Regions from separate parts of the Candidatus Chlorohelix sp. genome, predicted to be linked through region 2. Evidence: riboswitches for the same ligand, from Rfam matches in the RefSeq annotation. Region 2 holds a riboswitch; each other region holds the start of a gene.

Region 1 (3,444 bases), on a different contig from region 2:
AGGGAACGGGTAAACTATGCCCAAGATTTAGCATATTTATTGGATGAGCAGGCAGAATTCTATCAGATTTATGTTGATAATTTTAATAGCAACTTGCAACAGGCTACTTTGAAACAGGATACACGGATTGAAGAGCTACTTCGCGAAATAACGCCTGCTTTTAGCGATTCAAAAACTAATTCAGGTTTTCTAAAAATATTGCAAATCTATCAAGTTGTAGCACAAGATTACAATAAATTGCAGAATCTTAGCCTCAAACCTGAAGATGCAAGACAAATGCTTTTCAATTCGCAGACTACACGCAGACAACTTTTTGATGAACTAAAAAATTATACTGCTGAATTAACTAAAATATACGAAAGTATAGAACAAGAAAGTCGCGCCAATATAACAGTAATGCTCTGGATTTTTGGGCTTGTATTGATAGGAAGCATAGCATCAGTATTATTATTGACAGTTAGCATACCGCGTCTATTGTCACGTCCTTTGAGTGCATTAAATGCTAAGCTGAAGCTTACTGCCGAGGGCGATTTAACCCCTAAATTCCTAGTAGAAGGCTCTCAAGAAATAGTGGGGTTAAGCGAAAGCCTTAATAAGGCGTTGGCGCGTTTGAGAATGGTTATTGCTCGGATTCAATTGCAAGCTAATACCGTTTCTACAACCAGTCATTATCTTGAAGAAGCCAGTGCCAGACAGGCGAGTAGCCTTTCAGAGCAAGCGGTGGCTGTTTCTCAAGTTTCAGCAACCATTAATGAATTAAGCGGTACAAGCCAGCAAATTGCAGAGAGCGCCAGCAAGGTAGCCCAAAGCGCGAATGAGTCGTTAAATAGCGCAGAGATTGGCTATAACACTATGAATGCTCTTTCACAAAAGATGGCAGATATTACGCAGCGTGTGAACCTGATTGCAGAACGTATAATTGCTTTAAACTCCGTTTCACAGCGAATCCGCGAAGCCACCAGCCTGATTAGCACCCTCTCTGATGATACCCATCTGCTCGCTCTAAATGCAGCTATTGAAAGCGCTGGAGCGGGGGAAGAAGGAGAACGGTTTGCGGTAGTAGCTTCTCAGGTGCGAAAGTTATCGCAACGCTCGCGGCAAGCGGCAGTGGAAATCCAACAACTAGTTGGTCAAATTCAGCAAGCTACTACTGCCAGCGTAATGGCAACCGAAGATGGCATTAAAGTGGTGGCGTTGGGTCGTCAAATGGTTGAAGAAGCGTTAAGCGTTAATAAGGAAATTATTGAAGTGGCAAAACACACGAGTCAGCTTTCCTACGCCATTTCACTGGCTACCGATCAGCAGCGGGTTGCCAACACACAGGTTGCCGGTACTATGCAGGAAATGTCGCATATGATATCCAATATTAGCGAGGGCAGTAAGAGTTATCTTTCAAGCGCGAACGCTCTAACTGAAATTGCACTACAATTGAACACGCTTGTAGGCACATTTAAACTACGTGATGACACAGCTATAAAAAAATCTGGCGCTACTCGCACCTTCAAAATGAAATGGGTAAAAGCCAAAAATAATCTGCCTGAGTCGAAAAATGACTCATCCTCGCGACAAAACAGACAAGATACTGCCGGGCGTAAATAATTCAGCAGTTAGAGTCTATGGAGTGAAAAAGAAAGAATAGCGTGTGCAAGGAGCGATACCGCGAGGACGAGCAATTTAGCGCATTGTTTTCTGCGGAGCTATATCAGCGCTGCGTGTTATTCCAGTGTGGGGTGTGCCTATCTTGGAAGAGGTGAATTTTAATTTTGCCAAACATCTGAGGCTGCTTAACAATAGCAAAAATCTATTATAGCGTGCTACCTCTGCATTACTATGCACTTCCCACTATGTGACCTGCATTGCAACAGAGTTTCAGTCCCCTTCAACGGGGCAATTGGAATGTATATTAATATACTTTATTAAGATTATCAAGTATGATTTTGTTATTTCAAGGACTAGCAGATTTATATACAAAAGCGGGGGGAATTTTTGGCTGTTACTAATAATGGTTGGGAGTAGGAACAGTGGGAATTTCACCTGCTACTAGTATCAAGCCGGTAGTAGTGGCAGTTTCACAGGCTACGCGGGCATTCGGGTCCTGCTCCAATATGGCATCCGAAATTTGGTCGCAAAGCTTATCGGGGTGACCTTCAGTAACGCTTTCGCTTGTTAGAAAAAGCTTGGGTGAGGTGAGAAAGGTGTTAGACATTTTTTCTCCTTCTTTGCAAAATTGAAATTTTTAACTTTGAGCATAGTATTACTCTAGACTAGAGTTAATACGTTTTTATGCTAAAAGCTGTTTAGAAAATAAGCACCAGGCAAATAAAAACCCCGCTTATCTAAGGATAAGGGGGTCAGCACATTCATTTCTGCAAACGGATTAAATTCATGTCCGGGCAGATACCTCTCTTATCTTTCGATAACCTGACATTCAGATTATGTTGTAATTGGCACCATACGCGCATATTGTTTAGAAGCGTTGGTTGCCGAATTTCGAAGAACCTTATTCCTTCAACTTCTCTTGATAAGAGTTACACTATGTCTATATTCTATGATGATAATGAGGCACTTTTTTTGCCTAATATAGGCATAAGTTATTTTATCATATTTGTCAAGTATAAATATAAGCGTAGCAAGGCTGGGACGAATGATTGATTTGATAATCTAAATAAACTAAGTTATATTTACAGAAATATCAAGGCGAGGCTTTTAATTCAGCTCCACTAATCACAGCAGAGAATCGAGGCTTTATGACAATTGTTACCCTTACCACAGATTTTGGAGAGCAAGACGGCTATATCGGTATGATGAAAGGGGTGATTAACACTATAAACCCCGCCTCCTTGCTGGTAGATATTTCGCATCAAATAGAACCTCAAAATGTTTTGCAGGGTGCCTTTGTATTATATAATGCCCATTATCACTTCCCACCAAACTCAATACATGTGGCGGTAGTCGATCCCGGTGTAAGTACGGACCGCCGAACCATCTGTCTGAAAGTACCGGATGTGGGGGTATTTATAGGTCCAGATAATGGGCTTTTCTCCTACATCATTGATACTTACCCGAACATAAGTGTACGTGAGCCGCTCAATCAGTCTTTTCACCGTCAATTTGTAAGTAATACCTTTTTTGGGCGAGATATTTATGCACCAGTAGCGGCACACCTGTCTAAGGGAGAACCTTTTGAAAAAGTTGGACCCTTACTTGAAGTGGGGGATGTAGTATCATTTGAGGATCTCTGGCCCCAGTGGGAACAGGTCGGTAAGAAAAAGGTATTGCAGGGTCGTGTATTGCATATTGATCATTTTGGAAATATTATCAGCAACATCCATCGTCGCCAATTTGATCAGCTTACCGAAAGTGAAAAACGCAAGCTAAGGGTTTATGTGGAATATTACTCACCAATAACAAGTCGAAAAGTTCGTCTGGAAAGCGGTGGTATTA
Region 2 (3,444 bases):
TATTGGCATCTATCAAGGAGTCATAAGTGAATTTAACATCATCCGCAGTCACAGGCTTACCGTCCCACCAAGTGGCTTTGGGGTTTAGCTTAAAGGTATATTCCTTACCGTCCTTGCTAATTTCCCAGCTACTGGCAAGGCGCGGACCGATAGTGCTGTCAGGCAAAAACTGAGTAAGCCCATCGAACAGAAGCGTTTGTGGCACATGCTCTGGGAAATGGTCTGCCAGAGTTGTCAGCGGGTTAAGGTCAGCCAGTTCTACCAGCGTACCGATGATAAGCTGAGAATTAGCCGAGGTAGTAGCAGCAGCGGTAGTAGTACCGGATGCAGTAGTTGCGCCAGTTGTTGCAGCAGCAGTAGTACCGGATACGGTAGTTTTACCGCTCGAAGTAGTAGTGGCGGTAGCATCACCGCAAGCTGCCAGCAATGCGGCAAGCAGTAACCCAATCAATGCTAAAGCATAGCGGCGGGGGGTTTTGGTACTAAAACTTTTCTTGAACATAAAAATAAATGTCTCCTCTTAAGCTAGGGCTAACCGACCCTGTATGGTCTCTTTAACAGCCAACAAATTATCTTCTGGAGCGTTCACCGGGAAGCCACAACCGGGAGTCAACAACAATCCTCTACCCTCTAACTGATTAACCGCATCAGTTACTTCAGCAGCAACATCCGCCGGAGTTCCATTGGGTAAAGTTTCGCGGTTGTTAAGTCCACCAGCTAACGTCTTATTGGTAAAACGGCGAGCTTCTTTCAAAGAAGGACCACCCCCACGATCATGCCAGTTCAGCGCATGGTAGGAATAATTCACAATCTCTTCAAAAGCAATAGTCTCGCCATGCGCGTGCAAGAAGAAAAACCCGGTTGATGGGAAGAGCTTTTCCAACACAGGGCGGTCAAAAAGGTCGCCCAGATTAGGTTGACCATCACCCGCTGTTAAAATGCGTCCCGGTTCTTGGATAGCATAAAAGAGACCATCCGCCCCATTTTTCAAAGTAGCCTCGCCAAATTTAAGAACCGTTTCAGCAATCGCGGAAAGTCCAGCTTTTACCGCTTCCGGGTCAGCTTTTAGATGCTCAGCTAAGCCTTCTTCCCCTGCCAACTTGAGACCAATCATTGAAGGTGAAAAAACGGTGGAAAGAATCGGGGCATCGCCGTCTAATTCCTTCGCCAATTTCCGCAACACGATAAGTTGCTCTCCCAAAGTACCCTGTGTGGGGTCAAGCAATTCAAGCCGCCGCCAATCTTGAGGCGTTTTGATAACATAATCGGTAATCAGTAAATTACCAGCGGTAGGGTGATAACCGTTAGGGCGAAAGCCCCAATCCTCAGTGGTAAAGGAACTGCGGAACATTACCTTTACAAAATCTTGCTCGAATTTACGATGAAATTCGGCTGTTGCCTTGACCAGTTCATCGGGATTCTTGTCAATAACCGGGAAGTGCTTCCAGAAAGCATAGGGTACGCGATCAGGTTGCCCGCCGGACAGGGCAGTTTCTACTCGTTTCCATTTTTCAGACTTAGCCATAACTCCTCCTGAGAGTCTTTTCTAATGAATTAGTTGCTAATCATTTTTCTGGCAATACTAAACTAGACCCCACCTAGGCGCAAAGACCTACAGGGCTTTGTTTTACAGCACTAATAGAATAGCACCTAGAGCATGCGCTTCAATTCAATTGATAAGTAAAACTTAATAGCGTGTGGTATTAAAAAACCCACTTATCAAGTTTAGATAAGGGGTTCGGAAATTCCATTATTCTCTCTGCGTTCACACGCTTTTTGAACAGGACTCCCTTATCTTGCGACCACCTGCAGAACAGATAGCGCCGGAATTGGCACCTTACGCTTACATTGCGCGGGTTGCCGGGCTTCACAGGGCCTCATACCCTCCACCTCTCTGGATAAGAGCAATTTTCAGTTTTTGTAACCCGTTTCAGATTACATAATAAAGATAATCTAGTCTATAAACATTGTCAAGTTAAATTTTGGTAAAAATTCCGACGGTAAGTTGTTGGGATTTGCCGTGCTACCCGAGAAGTTGTGTGGCGAAACTACATTGACCGGATTTGATTGCCCAACAGTTACCAGAATAGGGGAGCATTAACGCAAGGTATCAGGGGTTTCAAGATAATCGCGGATAGTTTTGAGAAAAGCGGCAGCGTTGGGACCATCGCTAAGCCTATGGTCAAAGGTTAAACTCAATGTCAGACCCCAACCAATATGACGATTATCTTCCCACTCTTCAAGAATCTGGTAAGTACCAGCTGGATAAAATGTTGTACTAGATAAACTGTATATACAGCCAATACCTAATACAGCCGATTGCGGAAGATTTAGTATAGGGGTAAAACTGTCAATAGCATAATCTCCCAAATCGCAAATAGTAAAAGTTCCACCAAGCGTATCTTTTAATGTCAGATTTCCTTGACATGCTCTAGTTTTCAAATTCTCAGCCATATCTGATAAATCAGTCAGAGATTGCAAACCAGCCTGTTTTATTACCGGCAAAGCTAAACCATCTTCGGCTGAATACATCAGGCTTATATTATGATCAAGATAATAAATTACTTCGCTATTTTCGAGGCTCGCGTTAAATATTGGAAACTTATGTAAAGCTAGAGCAGTGGCACGAATAACCAGAGCCAACAAAGATGTTTTTCGATTGACCCCTGATATATTTAAATTATAGAGCCACGCCAGAGTAAAATTTACCGACAAGCGCGTGGTAATGGTAGCGGGAGCAGTGAGTTGCCCTGCTCTTGAGACTCTATTCCTGATAAGACGGCGTAAACTGGATTGAGCCTGCCTCCGTGAAGGAACTTCATTATCGAGGTTTTGCCGAGTTAATATTTGCAAATAGCGGCGGACGGCTGCCTCATTAAGGCGATTTCCCGGCGCAAGAGAATGCGCTATCTCGGATAAATCTAACCCCAATTCACGCGCTAGTTTCCTCGCAGCCGGAGAAGATACCACATATAGAGCAGGTAGTATAGAAAGCGTTCGGGGTTTAGTAGCTTCAAGCGGCAAAGAACCTTCGGCATTGGGTTTTTCCAAGTTTTCGACAGGTTCAATTATGGCAAGGGTCATACCCGGCGTTACAATAGTTCCTTCTGCCGCAATAATAGATTCGAGAATCCCGGTCAACTCGGCGCGAATTTCGATACTGACCTTTTCAACCATAACCTCAGCCAGCAGTTGGTGTTTTTCAACTTTGCGCCCCGGACGCACAAACCAGTTTATTATAACCGCTTCGGTTTCAGGTTTTATTCCATTTTTGCCATCTAGCGTGACCAGTTTACCCATTTTTATATCGTTACAGTGGTAATGCTTGAATTTTAATTAATCTTACCATAAGTATTGCAATTATCCAAATGCAAGCTACAATAATGCTAACATATTGTTAGCCAGCAAGAGAAAAGATGAATAACACTTTCGATAATAAAAGCA
Region 3 (3,444 bases), on a different contig from region 2:
ATATGCCAGCATAAGAGCGGAAGGGGATATACCCATATTAAAACGCCCTGCCCAAGCATGCACCATCCGGTCAATATTTGAAAATACTTCGGGGCTTCTCATCGTGTTTTCCATAATTTTACTCCATTGAAATACTCAAAGGTTTCGATTTGAAAATGCGCTAACGTTAAAAGACAGTTTTTATAATCCGAAAAAAATAGTTACAAATACCACAAGCTAGTTTATAGAATAAAGGTAAATTTTAAGGTAAAAACTAATGGTAAATTGTAAATATTCAGCCTAATAATACCTTGGAAAGGAGGGGATTGCCAGAAAAAGTGATAATTTGGCATTAAGTTTTGATTGCTGATATAGTACAATCGGGCTATGACCTTTTTTTAATATTCCTGATAGAGTAAAATTTACCTAAGAGTCAAGTGTAGCTTGTCTCAAATTCCGTGCAATATTCTCCCAGGAACGGCAAGACAGCCTTTCCCTTCAGCATAGTCCAAATTTCCTAGATTTAGCTGTATGCTTTAACAAGAGGGAGCTATATTAACATGATAAAATTACCGGGTTTGATAAAAAACAGGGTAACTGTTAACAAGAAAGCCAGATTGCGGCACCCGTTACAAGGGCAAGGTCTGGTGGAATATGCTTTGGTCTTGATGCTAATAGTAATCGTGATAATCGTTATACTGGTTTTTCTAGGACCTCAGATTGGAAATATGTTCAGTTCTGTAACCAAAAGCCTTTCATAATGGCTTTGAAGCAGGGCGGGTATTGCACCCGTCCTCTTTAATTATTGGCTGAAATCATTATAATGCTGCTATATGGTAAAAATAGTGGAATATATGAGTAATCACTACATCCTTACCCTTTCCTGCCATGATGTAGCGGGCATTGTTGCCGCCGTTGCCGGATTCTTGACCGAAAACGATGGGTTTATCATCGAGTCAGCCCAATTTGGAGACCCCTCCACCGGACGTTTCTTTATGCGCTCCGAATTCGTATTGGGCGAATACTCATGCGGCTATAAGGCGTTGAAACAGAAATTCGGGGTGGGGGTAGCGCACCACTTTGGTATGGAATGGCAGATTGCCGATACCTCTATCAAGCCGCGTGTGGTGATATTGGTTTCTAAATACCGTCACTGCCTGAACGACTTGCTGCATCGCTATTCCACAGGCGCTCTACCAATCGAAATCCCGTGTGTTATCTCAAATCACGAAGATTTGCGGGAGCTTTGCACGTGGTACAAAATCCCCTTTATTTATGTGCCAGTTGTGAAGGGAGATAAGCAAACGCAAGAAGCCAAAGTGTGGGAGCATTTGGAGCAAGCTCAGGCAGAAGTGGTGGTACTGGCGCGATATATGCAAGTGCTTTCGCCGATGCTAGTATCCAACATGGCGGGACGCTGCATCAATATCCACCATTCGTTTCTGCCAAGCTTTAAGGGCGCACGCCCGTATCATCAGGCGTATGCCCGTGGCGTGAAGCTCATAGGCGCAACCGCACATTATGTCACCAACGCTTTGGATGAAGGTCCGATTATCGAGCAGGAAGTCGTCCGCGTGGATCACAGCAACAGCCCCGAAGCGTTGGTGGCATTGGGCAGGGATAGCGAATGCCTCGTTCTCGCCCGTGCGCTAAAATACCACATCGAACACCGCGTGCTGGTTAATGGGAATAAGACGGTGGTATTCCGGTAGGTTCTCATCAAGGCTAGGGCAACTTTTAGGGCGGTTTGACCCTGATTAACGAGTATGTTAGTATGGTTTTGATAGGGAAAATAGCAAATATCTTGCACTATCAAGAAGAGGGGAGTGAACTGGCACGCCGAACCTCTAGCAACCTGTCGCTATCGGCAAGGTGCTAAGTCCAGCCCGGTAGGGAAAGATAGAAGCCCGTGTAATAGCGCGGGAACTTGTAAACCTTCCGGTATATACGGAGGGTTTTTTGCGATTAGGAGGATAACGGATTGAGCAACCAGATTTTTAATCCATTCGGCAGCCCGGAAAAGTATCAGGCTTCCCGCTTTATGCAGGAACTGGAAAAGCGTGTGTTGGTTTACGATGGCGCGATGGGTACACAATTGATGGAACGCAACTTAACCACCGATGATTACGGCGGAGAACAGTATCACGGTTGCAATGAATATCTGGTCTTAACTCGCCCTGATGTTATCGAAGAAATCCATTCCGCTTATTTCTCGGCAGGCGCGGATGTAGTAGAATCCAATAGTTTCACCGGTAGCCGCATAAAACTAGACGAATATAAACTTGGTCATCTGACCTACGAAATCAATTTTCACGCCGCTCAAATTGCACGCCGCGTTGCGGACCGCTTCACCGCTGCCGACCCCTCACGCCCGCGCTTTGTCGCCGGAAGTATCGGACCTACCGGTTTTTTGCCTTCCTCAGAAGACCCTACACTAGGCGGCGTTACTTTCGACCAACTTAAAGAGACTTACGCCGAGCAGAGCAAAGCCCTAATCGAAGGAGGCGCGGATGTGTTGCTGATTGAAACCTCACAGGATATTCTGGAGGTTAAAGCGGCGATTTTCGGGATTCGTGAAGCCATTCTACAAACCGGAAAATGGGCGCCGATTCAAGCACAGGTTTCGGTGCTGGACGGTAACGGGCGAATGTTGTTAGGTACGGATATTGCCGCCGTCATGGTTACGCTGGAGAGTTTACGCGCCGATATTATCGGGCTTAATTGCGCCGTTGGTCCCGACCTGATGCGCGAACCGCTGCGCTACCTGAGCGAACACAGCAAAATTAAGCTCAGTTGCTTGCCCAACGCCGGATTGCCGATTAATGAAAGAGGGCGCACCGTTTACCCGCTTCAGGCTGTACCGATGGCGGAAATCCTGAAGGAATTTGTAGAAGAATTGGGTATTAATATCGTTGGTACTTGCTGCGGTTCTACCCCTGACTATACCGCCGAACTGGCAAAACAGGTGTGGGGACATGAAAAGCCAGCGCGTAAGGTTCAAGCCGAACCGCTGGTTTCGAGCGGTATTCGCGCCACCTCCTTGTTACAAAACCCGCCTCCGATGCTAGTTGGCGAACGGGTGAACAGCACCGGTAGCAAGAAGGTACGGCAACTGCTATTGGCTGATGATTACGATGGGTTGATGACCATCGCCCGCGAACAGGTGGAGGGTGGCGCACATACGCTGGACGTGCAGGTAGCTTTGACCGAGCGCACCGATGAGGCAGAACAGATGCGCCGTACCGTCAAGAAACTTTCTACCGCCATCGAAGCCCCGCTGGTAATTGACTCAACTGAAGCGGATGTAATTGAAGCTGCCCTGAAAGCTGCGCCCGGTCGCTGTATCATCAACTCCATCAATATGGAGCGAGGAACTGAGCGTATCGAAGCGATTATGCCGTTGGCGCGCGACCATGGCGCAGCGGTTATCGCCCTTACCATTGACGAAGAGGGCATGGCGCATAC
Region 4 (3,444 bases), on a different contig from region 2:
CGTCACCCGCGCCGGTTGGGTCAAGTACCACTTTAGCGGGAATAGGGGGAATTTGTGCAATACCCGAACGGCTATAGATAGTAGAACCCTCTGAGCCTTTGGTAATAACCACATATTCGGAGGTTTCAAGCATTTTTTCCGGCGTTAGCCCGGTTTTCTCACGCAGAATTTCTAGCTCGTAGTCGTTGCCGATTACCAATTTCGCGCCGTTCACCCCATCCAACAACGCGCCGCCATCGAAAGCAATCACCTGCCAGCCAATATCATAGATGTAAGGAACTTTCAACTGCTGGCACTCATGCACATGCTCTATCATTGCGCGGGGGTCATCCGGCGAAACTATGCAGATTTCGATGTCTTGCGGATTAGCATCCTCAATCCGTACTTCGCTGGCGTGTTCCATCGCGCCCGGATAAAACCCGGTTATCTGACTACCGGATTTGTCGGTCGTAATAAAGCACGAGGCGGTTACCTTATCTTGTATAACTTTTACGAGGCTGGTATCCACCCCTACTTCTTCAAGCGCTGCCCGATAAGCCTGAAAATCGTGTCCCACTGTGCCAAGAATGCTCGAACGCTCACCAAGTAAAGCCAGCGTATAGGAAATATTGGGGGCGCAGCCACCGTGCATTTTTTTCAACGATGAAACCAGGAAAGAGACATTAAGAATATGAATTTTCTCAGGTAAAATATGGTCTTTAAAGAAACCCGGAAAATCCATAATGTGGTCATAGGCGATAGAGCCTGTTACGATTATTGACATTACTCCTCCTGCTGCATAACTTCAAGCATTGGTAAATACCATCACGTTACTCCCCAAAACTAACCCCAGTATTAGAGAGCCGAACACCTGAGCATTTTTAGATTCGTTATAATTCAGAGCAACTCAGACACAGAATCATGCTAATAGTTTATTTTGCCAGTCTTTAGCCTAATTTCAAGTGTTTAAACTACAAAAGTCTGGACTCAATACTACGCATAATCAACAAACTTGTGCAACCCGCGCTTATTTTTCAAACAACGCCGGGATGCTTTGCTCATACGGTGGACGCGCAATACCCTTTTCGGTAATAATCCCGTGAATATATCGCGCTGGAGTCACATCGAAACCAAAGTGAGCAGCGTGAACCCCTTCCGGCGCAATCCGCTTCCCGCCGATGAAAACAACCTCATCCGCGCTCCGCTCCTCGATTGGGATTTCCTCACCGGATTTGATTTTCAGGTCAATAGTGGTTAGCGGCGCGGCTATATAGAAGGGAATATTATTTTCCTTTGCCAGCACTGCCACCATGTAAGTGCCGATTTTGTTGGCAGTATCGCCGTTTGCCGCTATGCGGTCAGCCCCAGTCACAATGAATTGAACCTTACCACGTTGCATCAGATGTCCCGACATATTGTCAGTTATCAGGGTATGAGGAATACCAAGTTGCTGCATTTCCCAAGCAGTAAGACGCGCCCCTTGCAGGTAAGGGCGAGTTTCATCCACCCAAACGTGAATCTTCTTACCAGCTTCATGCGCGGCGGTAATCACACCTACAGCAGTGCCATAACCAGCAGTAGCCAAGCCACCCGCGTTGCAATGGGTTAGAACATTATCGCCATCTTTGATAAGCTCTCCGCCAAACGCGCCGATTGCCTTGCAAAAAGCTAGGTCATCCGCTTGTATTTGCTTTGCCAATCTCAGGATTTCCCACGGAATGCTGACTACTTGAATATAAGCATCGTGCAGACGGTGTGCGAGCGCCAAGCATTGGTCAATCGCCCATTTGAGGTTAACAGCGGTGGGGCGGGTTTCATTAAGCCATACGCCCGCTTCGTCTAACTTTTTGATAAATTCGTCACGGGGGAGGTCACGGTATTCCAAAGCCGCCAAAGCCATAGCGTAAGCGGCAGTTACTCCGATGGCAGGAGCGCCTCGCACAATCATGGTGCGAATCGCTTCTCCGGCTTCATGGAAGTTACGGCACTCGACATTCTCAAAATGATGCGGCAACCTGATTTGGTCAATTAACAATAGCGTGAGGTCGGCATCTCGCCATTCTATTGTTTTAACTTTCAGTGTAGGCGTTGAAGTTGCATTCTCGTTCAATTGAACACCCCTTTGGCAAAACAAAAAAATCCTCGGTTTAGCAGTTGCTCGCATCAATCCGAGAATAGACGTAACTTACCAAAGTTAGCGCCTCTCATCTTTCAGGCAATAATTGCCTGCCGGAATTGGCACCACTCCCGAAATTCGGGCGGTTGCCGGGCTTCATAGGGCCAGTCCCTCCACCTCTCTTGATGAGAGCAATATTCAGTTGTTATGAATGCTTTATTCGCATCTAAACAAAATATAACATGGCAAAAAGTACATTGCAAATGACTTGTACTACAAAACAAAAAGTATTATGATACTGCCAAATATCATGATGTTATAATCTGATTATTTTTGCACCTTTTAAAAATAATACCAACGGGAGCTTGGGCTTTCCAGGCTGAGAGGAAGATTGAAAGTATCTTCGACCGTTTGAACCTGATCCGGGTAATACCGGCGAAGGGAAATTCTACGTAATTACGATTTATCTAGCTATTTCGTATCTAATTAAGTGGAATAAACGGGCGAGCCGCAGGATTTTTCTCCAGTATTCCTGTGGCTTTTTTGATTCTAACCTATCGAAATATATGGAAACAATACCAAAACTACAAATCAATAATCTAAACAAATCCTATGGCGCGTTGCCCACGCTGACTAACATCAGCCTTGTGGCAAATCGGGGCGAGTTTGTTTCGCTAGTTGGTCCTAGCGGTTGCGGAAAAAGCACCCTCTTTAATATTTTGGCGGGGCTTGAAACTGCCGATTCGGGCGAATTTCGCTACGACAATCAGCCCTTCCAGCCACAACCGGGCAAAATGGCGTATATGCTCCAGCGCGATGCCCTTTTACCGTGGCGTTCCGCTTTGGATAATGCCGCGCTTGGACTAGAGCTTGCCGGAACTCCCCGCAAAATTGCCCGCGAACATGCCCTTGCTTACTTTGAAATTTTCGGCTTGAAGGGCTTTGAAAAGAGCTTCCCGTGGCAAATGTCCGGCGGGATGCGCCAACGGCTTGCCCTCTTGCGAACCTTTCTGTCCGAACGCGAGGTTATGCTGCTGGATGAGCCGTTCGGAGCGTTAGACGCGCTCACCAGAGCAGGGCTTCAGGAATGGTTGGCAGAGATGCAAGCAAAGCTACGCCGTACCATCCTGTTCATCACCCACGATATTGAGGAAGCCTTGCTACTCAGCGAACGAATCTACCTATTCACCCATCTACCCACCACCATTCGCGTGGTGCAAGAAGTCCTGATTCCAAAACCGCGTTCGGTTTCCGACTCAGCCTTAGTAGAGCTAAAAGCTCGCCTGTTAGCAATCCTGAAACCGGAGGCAGATTTTGCCTAATTTTTTGAAATCCCTCTTACCGCCTGT

What was found. A riboswitch is a leader RNA that binds a small molecule or an ion and turns the genes downstream of it on or off. The one in region 2 is predicted to bind S-adenosylmethionine.
Region 1: it holds a riboswitch for S-adenosylmethionine, as region 2 does, so the genes downstream of both, WCK19_RS04210 (S-adenosylmethionine synthetase N-terminal domain-containing protein) here and WCK19_RS09665 (uroporphyrinogen decarboxylase family protein) in region 2, are expected to answer to the same signal.
Region 3: it holds a riboswitch for S-adenosylmethionine, as region 2 does, so the genes downstream of both, metH (methionine synthase) here and WCK19_RS09665 (uroporphyrinogen decarboxylase family protein) in region 2, are expected to answer to the same signal.
Region 4: it holds a riboswitch for S-adenosylmethionine, as region 2 does, so the genes downstream of both, mtnA (S-methyl-5-thioribose-1-phosphate isomerase) here and WCK19_RS09665 (uroporphyrinogen decarboxylase family protein) in region 2, are expected to answer to the same signal.

Annotation. Positions count from the first base shown of each region.
Region 1 covers NZ_JBAXHI010000005.1:139,003-142,446, reverse strand. Annotated here, with positions in the region: gene WCK19_RS04215 (methyl-accepting chemotaxis protein) at 1-1,599, shown strand, start outside; partial or broken gene WCK19_RS04210 (S-adenosylmethionine synthetase N-terminal domain-containing protein) at 2,021-2,206, opposite strand; SAM riboswitch class I at 2,404-2,528, opposite strand; gene WCK19_RS04205 (SAM-dependent chlorinase/fluorinase) at 2,748-3,444, shown strand, end outside.
Region 2 covers NZ_JBAXHI010000017.1:28,401-31,844, forward strand. Annotated here, with positions in the region: gene WCK19_RS09660 (ABC transporter substrate-binding protein) at 1-502, opposite strand, end outside; gene WCK19_RS09665 (uroporphyrinogen decarboxylase family protein) at 521-1,525, opposite strand; SAM riboswitch class I at 1,789-1,905, opposite strand; gene WCK19_RS09670 (dihydrolipoamide acetyltransferase family protein) at 2,098-3,300, opposite strand; gene WCK19_RS09675 (helix-turn-helix domain-containing protein) at 3,417-3,444, shown strand, end outside.
Region 3 covers NZ_JBAXHI010000025.1:33,039-36,482, reverse strand. Annotated here, with positions in the region: gene WCK19_RS12155 (alpha/beta fold hydrolase) at 1-114, opposite strand, end outside; gene WCK19_RS12150 (hypothetical protein) at 540-740, shown strand; gene purU (formyltetrahydrofolate deformylase) at 834-1,691, shown strand; SAM riboswitch class I at 1,786-1,885, shown strand; gene metH (methionine synthase) at 1,961-3,444, shown strand, end outside.
Region 4 covers NZ_JBAXHI010000020.1:55,462-58,905, reverse strand. Annotated here, with positions in the region: gene WCK19_RS10810 (carbohydrate kinase family protein) at 1-763, opposite strand, end outside; gene mtnA (S-methyl-5-thioribose-1-phosphate isomerase) at 1,007-2,089, opposite strand; SAM riboswitch class I at 2,181-2,287, opposite strand; TPP riboswitch at 2,443-2,558, shown strand; gene WCK19_RS10800 (ABC transporter ATP-binding protein) at 2,662-3,417, shown strand; gene WCK19_RS10795 (ABC transporter permease) at 3,410-3,444, shown strand, end outside.